3 regions of the Anoxynatronum sibiricum genome follow, and region 1 is predicted to be linked to each of the others. Evidence: riboswitches for the same ligand, from Rfam matches in the RefSeq annotation. Region 1 holds a riboswitch; each other region holds the start of a gene.
What was found. A riboswitch is a leader RNA that binds a small molecule or an ion and turns the genes downstream of it on or off. The one in region 1 is predicted to bind molybdenum cofactor.
Positions count from the first base shown of each region.

Region 1 (4,216 bases):
TCACCGGCGCCATGGACTTCATCAAAAGAAGTATTCCCATCGCTTTAATCCGCGGTATTCAACTGGCGCTCGCTCTGACCCTGATGAGGCAGGCCATGGTGATGATGAGGTATGATTTCATTCTCGGTGCCTTGGCAATGGGCATCATTTTCTACTATCGATTTTCAAGGCATCTGGATGTTTCAGCTCTGATGGTTTTTCTACTGGGAATTATTGTCGGCCTTTTTCGTTTTGGACCACCTCCGGTTACACTCATGCGCCTCCCAGCTTTAACATTGCCTGACTTTCCTTCTTTTATCAGCGGGTTCACGAAAGCGTCTTTGCCGCAGATTCCTCTCACTCTTGGAAATGCCGTTTTAGCCACTTCATTACTCATCAGCGATTTATTGGACCGCCAAGTTCAGGAAAAGCAGCTTCTTTATAGTATGAGTGCCATGTGTTTGTTTTCAGTCCCTTTTGGAGGCTTCCCCATGTGTCATGGGGCAGGCGGTTTAGCGGCTCAGTACAGATTTGGTGCCCGTACAGGTGGATCCAATATCATATCAGGATTTGTTTTGATAGTGATTGCACTGTTGTTTGCATCACCCCATCTGGAGATGGTGATCCCCTTTGGAGCCTTAGGAGCACTGCTTTTTTACTCAGGTTTGGCGCTTTTTCAAACCGCCCGAAAAACACCTGATCTGGCAGCAACTCTTTTGACGGGTATCTTGTCGCTGTTCCTGGGTATTACCTGGTCACTGTTTATTGTCTGGGTTTGGATCATCGTTAGAAAAAAATGGAACGCTGAAAGGGGGTGAGTAAAAATGCAAATAACCGGAAGAAATCAGCTTAAAGGAAAAGTGGTCAAAGTGGTGCATGGCGTCACCAGTTCCGAAGTGCAACTTGAAATTGCTGAAGGCATGATCGTCACCGGACTAATCACCAAAGGGGCAGCGGAATCAATGAACATTCAGGTGGGCGATGAGTTGGTAGCCATTATCAAAGCCACTTCGGTCATGTTTGGGAAAGAGTAATGCGATAAAACGAAACCCTAGCTGTTCTTCAGCCAGGGTTTCGTTTTATCGCATTACCAGCATAAAAACACTCTCAAGAAGAGCTGTTTTATTTGAAATGGGGAATAGCCATTTTTCTTCTTCTTTCCATCATCTTCAGTTCCCGATCCATGTAGTGGTAGATCAAACTTCCTTCAAGAAGCAGCTCCTTCACAAATGTATCCGCAAATGCATTTACCAGCTGCTTTTTAAAAGGAGTCGCCATTGGGCTATAGGTGTAGACATAAGCGCATATTTTTCCTGCATCTTCTTCATATCTACCTTCTCTGCAATCTTCAAAATCAACCCCGAAAACGGTGTCAGTCCATAAAAAATTTCGCAGATTGACATCAGCCATGATCATTCTCTTACCCTCAAGCTCCTTCGTTATCTGATAGAACCTTTCCAGCCAGCCAGTCAACAATCCTATTATTTCCATTGTAGACTCTGGCAGATGATCACCCTCTGTCCATTTGCATTCCTGTTTTTCAAATGCCTCACAGAGAGTAATTCCGTCGATGTATTCCATCAGCAAATAGCTGCCTTGCTGCTCATAAACAGCAGGCACTTCAAGTCCCTGCCGATGCAGTGCCGTTATCATTTCCATTTCCTTCACAAGGCGTTTATGATCTTGATAGGCCTTCAAGACATATTGTTGAGGCGTCCCATCACTTTTCCTGGCCTTTATCAGCCACACCTCATTTTTTTTGCTTTTAAATGTTTTGATTCTCTCAAAAACCGCCTCATCATGTTTTTGCCAGAAATGATTGCTCAGTATCAAGTCAACACCACTCCTTCAAAACCTAACTAAAAAAAGCCGATCCTGCTTGACAATTCAAGAAATGATCTTGGGGAGACATTCTTTGCGTTGTTGCAGGACCGGCAAGGAACCTGAGCCGAAGAAGTGTGTGCGACTCCACGGCTAAGGAAGGTCACTGGGTCCAGTTCCGAGTTTTCGCCGGCAGAAAGAAAAAAAGGTGCCTAAGAGAAGGCACCTTGAACACGACAAGAAAATCATCCTGACGTTCGGTTCATCTCCTTTCCACAATGGGAGGTGCCAGCGTTTCCACTAATACCCTACAGGCCAGTTTCTCATGGGTACGAGATGAGCGTACCGGTAGAGAAAAAGACTCGGAGTTATTAAGTTGTCTTAATCATTATAATCTGTTGTGATATTATTGTCAAGGTATTTGTTTTCTAATCCAACTGATTAAAATGGATTGTTGTTAATGAAAGTCAAACCATCTATGATATATCCCATAAGCATCACAGCCCTTTAATTAAATTTTTTCTCTGGCAATATAGTGGGTGTGCAGCAAGTCATGTGCTTTTTCGCCATAAGGTTTCCCTAAATACTCCTCATAAAGTCGAAGCACTTCTTCATTCTCATGGGATTTTCGCTTTGCCTTTCCCTGATCCTCCCGATAAATTGCCTCCTGGCGTTTTTTAATAATTTCCATGTTACCATGGTGATATGGCTGGCCTCCTCCGCCAATGCACCCTCCTGGACATGCCATGATCTCAATGGCATGAAAACTGGACTTGCCATCCCTGATATCTTCCAACAACTTTCGAGCATTTCCCAACTCATGAGCAATTCCAATCCTTAGATCCATGTCACCAATGGTAATCGTTGCCTCCCGAATTCCTTCAAGCCCTCTCAATGCTTTGAATTCAACATTTTCAAGTGTATCACCTGTGATCCATTCATAAGCCGTTCTGGCTGCTGCCTCGATGACTCCGCCTGTTGTTCCAAAAATAACTGAAGCACCTGTGCTTTCACCCATCATCGAATCAAAAGGTTGATCCTCAAGATTGGCAAAATCTATTCCCGCTTCTTTCATCATTTGGGCAAATTCTCTTGTCGTAATGACGATATCCACATTGGAATCTTCCTCTTTTGTAAACTCAGGCCTTTTTGCCTCCGCTTTTTTTGCCAAGCAGGGCATAATGGAAACAACCGTGATGTCGTGAGGATTAATTTGTTTTTTCTCTGCATAGTAAGTTTTGGCGATGGCTCCAAACATTACCTGAGGAGATTTACAGGTCGATGGAATATCCAGCATGTCTGGAAACTGATGTTCAAAAAACTTGACCCAGGCCGGACAACAGCTGGTAAGCATTGGCAGCGTACCCTGATGCTGAATGCGATGAACCAGTTCAGATGCTTCTTCCATGATCGTTAAATCTGCCGCAAAGTCGGTATCAAAAACCCCATCAAATCCTAGTCTCCTTAGTGCTGCTGCAATTTTTCCCGTCGTTATTTCTCCCGGCGCCATATGAAACATTTCACCAATTGCGACGCGAATGGCCGGTGCCACCTGAACTACAACATGGCGATTTTTGTTGTTAAGCTCTCTCCATACTAAATGGGTGTTGTTCACTTCTGTTAGGGCTGCAGTTGGGCAAACGGCAACGCATTGACCACAAAATGTGCAGGATGTGTCAGCCATGTCCATGTTGAAAGCAGGCCCCACAAAAGCTCCAAAACCCCGATTTACCGCTGATAAGATGCCACAGGTTTGCACATCGTTGCACATGGTTTCACAACGACGACACATCACACATTTGTTGGGATCTTTTACCAGCGAGTAGCTGGACTGATCTTTCGGGTAGTCCAATCGTTCACCTTCCCATTTTATTTCTCTTATCCCCAACTCCTGGGCCAGACTCTGCAGTTCGCACTCCAGATTTTTGGCACAGGTTAGACATTCCTTGGGGTGATTCGATAAAAGCAACTCCACCGACATGCGACGCGCCGTGATAGATCTCAGAGAATCTGTCGTGATGACCATTCCTTCTGTCACCTTTTCTGAACAGGAAGGTACCAGCGCCGGGCGTCCTGCCACTTCAACCATGCACACCCGACAGGATGAAGACTGGTTGACAATACCCAACTCACCAAGGTTCATGTGACATAGTGTCGGAATGTGTGCGCCACACTTCTCAGCAGCTTCCAATATCGTCGTTTCTTTCGGCACTTGAATGTGACAGCCGTTGATGGTTACATTAATCATATCCACTTGATCCACCTCTTCCTAAGGTTTAATAACTGCATCAAATTTACATGCGCGCAAGCAAGCACCACACGAAATGCAATCTGCCGATCTGATCACGTGCACCTTTTTAACAGCACCTTCGATGCAATTGACTGGACAGGCTCTTACACAAGCTGTGCAGCCGAT
Region 1 covers NZ_JBCITM010000003.1:143,915-148,130, reverse strand. The annotation lists gene AAIG11_RS04360 (putative sulfate/molybdate transporter) at 1-797, shown strand, start outside; gene AAIG11_RS04355 (TOBE domain-containing protein) at 804-1,013, shown strand; gene AAIG11_RS04350 (BUD32 family EKC/KEOPS complex subunit) at 1,102-1,677, opposite strand; molybdenum cofactor riboswitch at 2,051-2,180, opposite strand; gene AAIG11_RS04345 (NADH-dependent [FeFe] hydrogenase, group A6) at 2,312-4,048, opposite strand; gene AAIG11_RS04340 (NADH-quinone oxidoreductase subunit NuoF) at 4,070-4,216, opposite strand, start outside.

Region 2 (4,216 bases), on a different contig from region 1:
ATAAAGCCGGCATGAAGTTCTGACACCATGGCACCACCCACAGCCACGCCTTTTAACTGACAATCTTCAATCAGCTTTCCTGCAAAATACCCTTCAGGCCTCTTGAAAACACTACCGCCACTGGGCAGATAATAAGGTTGTCGTGTGACGCGTCGCTGCCAGTAATCATCCATCATAAACTTAATTTGCCTGTATACTCCTGACTTCAGCGCGAGATTGGCCGATAAGATGATTTCTCCCGTCTTCTGCACACGACTGGATCGATATCCCATGTGCATTTCATCAAGCGTGAGAGTTTGAATAATGCCTCGGGAGTTCATCACCCGGCAATTCACCAGGATGTCTTTCATTTCGCCGCCATAGGCACCTGCATTCATGGCCAGTGCTCCCCCCAGTGTTCCGGGGATGCCGGCAGCGAACTCAAACCCTGCCAGAGATTGCTGTAATAATGTGCGTGACAGACTGGAAAGAGTCGCCCCTGCCTGTGCATTGACCTGTTGTCCATGAACGGTGACACGATTCATCTTTTTGCCTATTTTGATCACCACGCCCCTGATGCCTGTGTCTGAAACCAGCATGTTGCTGCCGTTTCCAATGACCATGACAGGAACACCGCTCTCCTGGCAAAGGGATAGAAGACCAGCCAACTGGGCTTCTGTGCCGGGTTCTGCCAGATAATCAGCAGGACCGCCTATTTGAAAGGAAGTATGTGCTTTCATGGGCTCCTGACAACGCAAAGCCGGTTCTCCCACTATCTGTTTCAGTGCCTTCTCCAATGCTTGCTCAATCAAAATGTTCACCTCTGCCTTTTTTTGCCGGAACTCATGAGGAAATCTTCCGGCTCCCTGTGACCGTCTCACTTCATTATATCGGTTTGCATGGGAAGGGTCAACGCACTGTCATTCGTATAAGTCACCTATTCTCTCCAACAGAAAAGCCCATCATGAAACATGTGGGCTTCAGGTGGCTGCGTTTCTCAGAAGGTATCAACCACCAATCTGACACATATTACGGCTGGTACAGCGCTCATCTAGATCTAACTGATGTCTTTCCGGTTTGCGATCAATGGCCTGGGCAATGACTTTGGTGATTTGACTTGCAGGCTGATGCAATACCGAACGAAGATCAATTTCATCATTGCTGTGAAGGCAGGGTTTCAACCGGCCGTCGCTGGTAAGGCGAATGCGGTTGCATTCATGACAGAAATGATGACTGATGGGATTAATAAATCCCACTCGTCCCAGGGCACCCGGCAAGCGATAATACTGGGCTGGACTTCCATTTTCCCGCTGTTCTGTAAGCAAAAATCCCAGCTTTTCCAGCAGTACATCATTGGATATGAACCTATTTTCTGCCCACTGGCTGGCTTGTCCCACCGGCATCAGTTCTATGAATCGAACATCGATGTGTTCATTGATCGTTAGTGATGTAAAGTCTTTGACTTCATCATCATTAAGACCTCCTATCACCACCGTATTCAGCTTTAGTGGTGTCATTCCCAGCGAAAGAACGGTTTCAATTCCTTCAAGAACATCAGACAGGCGCCCGCCACGGGTAATCTCACGATAGCGGTTTTCCTTCAGCGAGTCAATGCTTATATTAAAACGATTTAAACCTGCCTCCTTCAATGGTTTGGCCATTGATTTCAGCAGTGTCCCATTGGTCGTCATGGCAATTTCTTCGATACCATTGATTTGCCTTAACTGTTCCACCAGCGAAACAATCCCATTGCGTACCAACGGCTCACCACCAGTGATGCGAATTTTTCGGATACCCAGAGGTACACTGGCTTTCACAATGGAAACGATTTCTTCAAATGACAAAAGATCTTCATGGGTGCGCTTTTCAACACCTTCTTCCGGCATGCAGTATTGACAGCGCATATTGCATAAGTCTGTCACCGAAATACGCATATACGTGATGTGGCGACTGTATCGATCTGCCATACATGATCCTCCTGTCTCTTAGCATTTCTCTCTGATGCAATACAAAAAAGGAGCCGATGGTAAGGAGGCTCCCTGCGGGGCTTTTTTCCTTTCCATCACGGGAGGCACGGGGATTTCTCCCAGTACCCGACGGTTGTTCTTCATAGGAATGCATTCCCTTAGAAAAAAACAACTCGGAAAAAATTCTGATCATTCATTTAAGTTGATTATATCACTCTTCCCCTTTAATGAAAACCCTTTCCCTGCCTGTGTAAATATTCATGCGGTTCCCCCGCGCAAATCCAATGAGGGTCATATTCAACTGTGTCGCCAGTTCCACCGCCAGATTGGTGGGGGCCGATCTGGAAATAAGCGTCGCAATACCGTAACGCGCTGTTTTTATCACCATTTCCGAAGAAAGGCGGCCACTGGTAATCAGCCACTTTTCATCTACCGAAATATCCTTGATCAAAGCCTCACCAACAACCTTATCCAGTGCATTATGACGGCCCACGTCTTCATGAAAAAGTTGAATGCCTGAGATGTCACATAATGCACAGGCATGCACTCCCCCAGTTTCCTGAAACAGAATGGATCGTTTTTGAAAAGCAGAAGACAGTTGCAGTATCACATCAAACGGGATCTTGTATTGGTTCTTAATGGGCTGAGTCGTCAGAGCATCCAGCACGTCGAAAAAGACAGTACCTTTTCCGCAGCCGGTGGTAACAGCTCGCTTGCCTTTTAATCGAGTTTTTAACTCTGGATTTTCTTTCAGCTGAACGTGAAATTTACCTTCATCGCTATCGAGGTAATAGTTGAGCAAGTCTTCTCTTCGGAGTAAAATCCCTTCAGAGTATAAAAATCCCACTGCCAGATATTCCATGGCCGTACCTGAACTTAAGAGTGTGATCCACTCCTGCTCATTTAAAAAGATTGTCAGGGGCTTTTCCATGATGACTTCATCACTGGTTTCGATGGCAACGGGCCTTGCCAACGGGCCTTCCTGCTGGATTCGCATGATGGAACAGGTATGCTTGACGTTTTGCTGTTCGAGATTCATTTGTGACCCTCCCTGTGTACTACTATGATTATTATACCAGAATCCGGTTTATTCGCCGACATTTTGTGGTATAAATATGGTATAATAGTGTTAAGATTTTAACGGGGAGGCGTTTAAATGAAACAGAATTATCAAAACATCATCCGCTATGCCATGGAGCGGGAATTGCAAGGTGTGGATTTTTTCCGCCATCAATCTGAAAAAGTAAGCCTGGCCAGTGCAAAAGACATGTTATTGCGACTGGCAGACGTTGAAATGGACCATTACGAGTACCTGAAGGAACAACTGGAGCATTTTGAAAAGCATCAGACTTTTAAAGAGGTAGACTTTGATCTTGACCGGGAAAAAAATATTTTTGCCGATCGTGCAGAGAATGAACTGCTTGACCAGCAGGTGACTGAAAGCATGGTACCTGACATGAGTGTGCTGCGCACTGCCTATTTAATGGAAAAAGATTTTGCTGAATTTTACCAGAATGCAGCTGACAACACCGATGATCCCAGTGCCAAAAAACTGTTCCACACTTTGGCTTTATGGGAACAGGGCCATGAAAAACTGTTCAAGGAAGAACACCAGCGTTTGATGGAAGACTACATGAGCCAGCCCTGGGGTGGTTGATGTTTCGACTGAACTGAGCTGAGTACTCTAAAATCACCTTTTGAAAAGATCGCGGCACACAAAACCCGGTTTCTCATTACTTGAGAAACCGGGTTTTTATAGTCTTGTGTGTGACGGCTTACGCCATTTTTTCCAGGTTAACCCCTGTCACTTTTAGGCCTGGGATCTTGCAGTACTGGTCAAGCACTTCACCGTTAGTCAGCACATTCGCGCCACTTTCCCAATGGAAGGGTATGAAGAGAACACCCTTTTCCACTCTGTCGGTCACTTTTGCTTTCATGGTGACAAAACCGCGACGGGATGTAATCTTAACCATGGCACCATCTTCAATGCCTTTGGCTGCCGCCAATTCAGGGTTCACTTCCACGTATACTTCCGGCGCCATATTGTTAATACCTTCTGTTTTGCCGGTCATGGTACGGGTGTGATACTGATAAAGGATGCGGCCGGTGGTCATCACCAGCGGGTACTCTTCATCCCCCAGCTCTCCTGATTCAACGAACTCAACAGGCTTCAGCAGACCAGCGCCCCGGGCGGGTTTGCCAATGTGAAGCACAGGTGTGCCCGGATGATCGGTGGTGGGGCAAGGCCACTGGATGCCTCTCCCTTTGAT
Region 2 covers NZ_JBCITM010000001.1:374,819-379,034, reverse strand. The annotation lists gene murB (UDP-N-acetylmuramate dehydrogenase) at 1-800, opposite strand, end outside; gene moaA (GTP 3',8-cyclase MoaA) at 987-1,946, opposite strand; molybdenum cofactor riboswitch at 2,016-2,137, opposite strand; gene fdhD (formate dehydrogenase accessory sulfurtransferase FdhD) at 2,158-2,985, opposite strand; gene AAIG11_RS01645 (ferritin-like domain-containing protein) at 3,103-3,603, shown strand; gene fdhF (formate dehydrogenase subunit alpha) at 3,722-4,216, opposite strand, start outside.
Region 2: it holds a riboswitch for molybdenum cofactor, as region 1 does, so the genes downstream of both, moaA (GTP 3',8-cyclase MoaA) here and AAIG11_RS04350 (BUD32 family EKC/KEOPS complex subunit) in region 1, are expected to answer to the same signal.

Region 3 (4,216 bases), on a different contig from region 1:
CGGATGTATTGCAGCAGGGGTCCCATCTTCGTCGGGACTCTGGGGAGAACGAGGATGACCGTGAAACTGAAAACAATCGGTCAACCAGAAATCAGGCGGTGAAACGGGATGCCTCCCTTTCCATCGAACCCAATGATCAGTGGACTGATGCCCTGGCCCATATCATCAGGCGTTTCCCTGTAGAAAATCTGGCAACAGGGAAAATAGTGGCGCAAAAAGAACTGCCGGTATTGGGCAAAAAAATAGAGGGAGTTCCCTGGGAGAGAGTTCGATTTTTTCAGGTGGCAGACGGCCAATTACAGTCCCTGCGAATTTTTAAGGACGATCTGGTAATGGTCTGTGAAACAACTGAAATCATCAATGGTAAAATCCATGTCATCGAAGTAAACGGCCAAAAAATGATTCGCAAACTTTCGAAAGATCAGCAGAAAAAAATTCTGTTATCCACCGGAAGTTCAGGGGAAGTACCCACAGCTGTCACTGAGAAGCAATTAAAGCTGATTGGCCGCTGTGTCAGCGTTGAGTTCAGAGTCTGATTAAATTAAACCCTGCTGGATAAAAGAATGCACCAGAGGGTGTGCGTGACTGCCAAAGACTTTTTCAAGGGGGCCGGCATCCTGAAGAGTACCCTCATACAAAAAGGCTACCTGGTCACACATGCGTTTTGTCTGTTGCAGGTTATGGGTGACCATTAACACCGTGGGGTGATAGGCTTCGTAGTGGATGCGAATCTGTTTTTCAAGAAGCAGAATAGAAGTGGGGTCAATATTGGCAGTGGGCTCATCCAGCATGATCAACCGGGGCTTGAAAACAAGGGCCCTGGCCAAAGCCACTTTCTGAGCCTCGCCACCTGAAAGTGTCCAGGCTTTTTGATCTCGCAAATGTTCAATTTGAAAGCATGTCAGCATTTCCTCCACTTGCTCTTTAAGTTGCTGCGCGGGAACATGGCGCAGCTGCAGCGGGTACGCTATGTTTTGAAAAACAGAAGTGCGTAACAGGTAAGGCTTTTGGAAAACCAAAGTCATGTCAAGAAGTAATCGGTCATTCAGAGGCAGACCATCGTATAAAATCCGACTCTGACAGGGTGCTGTCAGGGAAGAGATGATTTTAAGCAGGGTGCTTTTTCCGGAACCGTTGGGGCCGATGATTCCCCAAAAACAGCCACTGTCAATCTCCAACCGGGAGATATCCAGCACCTTTTTTTCATCATAGCTTTTGGTGAGGTGTTCGATGAAAAGATGCATGTTATCGCTCCTGTTGCCAATGATACAGCAGTGAATTGATGATGAAAGAAATCAGCAGCAGCACAATGCCGGTGGCGATGGCCAGGGAATACTCTCCCATATTGCGAAGCATGGCAATGGTGGTGGTCATGACCCGGGTGTGCCCCCGAATATTTCCACCCACCACCATGACAGCCCCCACCTCAGAAATAGCCCGGCCATACCCGGTGACAACAGCCGACATGATATTGATACGCAATTCTCGAATGAGCAGCCAGAGTGTTTGAGAAGGAGAAGCCCCCATGGTTTTGGCAAGGTCTCTGATCTCGCTGCCTCTTTCTTTGGTGCCATTAAACACAACACCGGTGATAATGGGTGTCACCAGGCAAAACTGGGCAATGATCATGGCCGTGGGGGTAAAGTTGAGGCGAAATTGCCCCAAAGGGCCGCTGCGAAGCAGTAACAGAAAAATGACCAGCCCAATGACCACCGGCGGCATGCTCATTAGCGTATAAATCAATCGAACCAGCATTTTTTTACCAGGAAATTCTTTGATACCGATGGTAAGGCCAAAGGGGATTGCCACAATGCCTGCCAAAAAAGTGGCAGTCAGTGAAACAAAGAGAGACAGGCCGACAATTTCTAGGAATTCCGGGTCCATTCTGATGAGCAGATGAACGGCATCCCGGGTTCCCTGTATGAGATTATCCATGAATACGCCCCTTTGTCAAAGTAGTCAACTACATGGAACCACGAAACAAAAAAACTCCCTGAAGCTGAAAATGCAGAAAGGGAGTTTTGGTGATTTTTCGGCTCCTTTCCACAGTGGGAGGCATCGCTGTTTCCGGCAATACCTTAATGGTTTTTGGTCATGGCGCTGAGCGCGGTAGACGCAAAAACTCGGAGACTTAAGCGCTGGTTGGTGATAACGCTTACTGCTGATTATACCGAAGGGGTGGTGGCTTGTCAACGAGCAGACGTTGATACCCGGCGGTATCATGCCGTTGATTGCAGAGAGGCAAGTCGACCAGAAGGCAACTATGTGATAAAATAAATCAAATTACAGGAACAGCACCGGGCCGGACTACCGGAAGGATGATGTGGTACGTATGAAAACGCATAGACAGCGCAGAGAAATCAGCCTGCAGGCCAAAATCATGTTCTTTTCTGCTTTTATTGTGACGTTGAGTGTTCTGAGTGTCAGCTATGGGTTTCTCAAAACCATGGAAGCCAGCCTGTTAAAAGAAGTGGAAAACAATGTTCTCAATACAGCCCGTATTGTTGCCCGCATGCCAACGGTGATTGGCGCATTTGAAACAGCACATCCTGAAGAAACCATTGATCCCTTGATGAAAGTGATTCGAAGCAGCAGTCGCGATGTACAATTTATCACGGTAACGAATATTGAGGGGATTCGCTACTCCCATCCCAATCCTGAACAGCTGCTGAAGCCTTTTGCAGGCGGCGATGAGGGGCCCGTGCTGCAGGAAGGAAGCGAATATATTTCGGTGGCACAGGGAACGCTGGGAATCTCCACCAGGGCGCTGACTCCCATTATCCACCCTGCAGGCCATCGCCTTGGTATGGTGGCGGTGGGCACGCTGAATCGCAACATCGAACAGGCGACGGCAGAAATGCGATGGCAGGTCTATCGCTTTGCTTTAATTGGACTAGTATTGGGCCACTTGGGCTCCATTTGGATGGCAAAGCACCTGAAGAAAATTCTGCTGGGGTTGGAACCCTACGAAATCTCAAAACTGTTAAAGGAGCGCAATGGGATTCTGAAAGCCATTAAAGAAGGTGTAATGGCTATTGATGCAGATGGAAATGTTTCCATGATCAACGAAGCGGCACGAACAATGTTGAGTATCTCTCCGGATAAACAGGAAGGGATGCACATCGGTGAAATTATGCCTGAGTCCAAAATGCCCCGGGTATTGAAAACCGGGCAGGCAGAGCTTGATATTCAGGATGTCATGAACGGTGTTCCCATTATGGTCAACCGCATTCCCATCACAAACGCCAAAAATGAAATTGTGGGTGTGATATCCAGTTTTCGTCTCCGGGATGAATTGACCACTCTTGCTGAACAGCTCACAGGTGCCCGGATGCTGGTGGATTCTCTGCGTGCCAACACCCATGAGTTCATGAGCAAGATGCATGTGCTGTTGGGATTGCTGCAGCTGAAAAATTATGATCTCGCCGAGAAGTATATACTGGAGGAGACAGAAAGCCAGCAGCAGATCACCAGTCAGGTCATTCGTCACATTAAAGAACCTGCCGTGGCGGCGCTGATCATCGGGCGATTCAGTGCGGCGAGAGAGTCGGGGTTAACCATGATGGTTGACCCTGCCAGTCAACTGTCTGTTCTGCAGGGACGCATTAGCAGCAATGCATTGGTCACCATCATCGGAAACCTCCTGAACAATGCTTTTGACGCTCTGAATCAGCGGGAAAACGGGCAGGTGACACTGAGTATTCAGGAAACAGATCATGCCATCATGCTTCAGGTGGTGGACAATGGAGAAGGCATGTCATGTGACATACAGGAAAAGATTTTCAATCGGGGATTTTCCACCCGTGAAGGAGACAGGGGAACGGGCCTTTTTCTTGTCAATCAGGTGGTTGGAACACTTCATGGAACTATTCGGGTTCAGTCGAAAACAGGAAATGGAACCACTTTTTGGGTGAGACTGCCCAAACAATGGCCTGCTGTCAGGGAAAATGAGGGGGAGGATCAATGATTCGTGTCATGATTGTTGAAGACGATCCAATGGTGGCAGAAATCAATCACCGGTATGTCAACTCTGTAGAGGGTTTTCGGGTTGCAACCATAGCCCGAAACGGAGAACAGGCGATGGAAATGCTTGAAAAAGAAACTGTCGATCTTATCATACTTGATATTTACATGCCCCGAAGTAATGGGCTTCAGCTACTGAAAAAGATCAGGAATCAAAACTGGACCATTGACGTGATTCTTGTTACTGCCTCTC
Region 3 covers NZ_JBCITM010000001.1:259,288-263,503, forward strand. The annotation lists gene AAIG11_RS01125 (helix-turn-helix domain-containing protein) at 1-536, shown strand, start outside; gene AAIG11_RS01130 (ATP-binding cassette domain-containing protein) at 537-1,244, opposite strand; gene AAIG11_RS01135 (ABC transporter permease) at 1,246-1,935, opposite strand; molybdenum cofactor riboswitch at 2,021-2,141, opposite strand; gene AAIG11_RS01140 (ATP-binding protein) at 2,333-3,967, shown strand; gene AAIG11_RS01145 (response regulator) at 3,964-4,216, shown strand, end outside.
Region 3: it holds a riboswitch for molybdenum cofactor, as region 1 does, so the genes downstream of both, AAIG11_RS01135 (ABC transporter permease) here and AAIG11_RS04350 (BUD32 family EKC/KEOPS complex subunit) in region 1, are expected to answer to the same signal.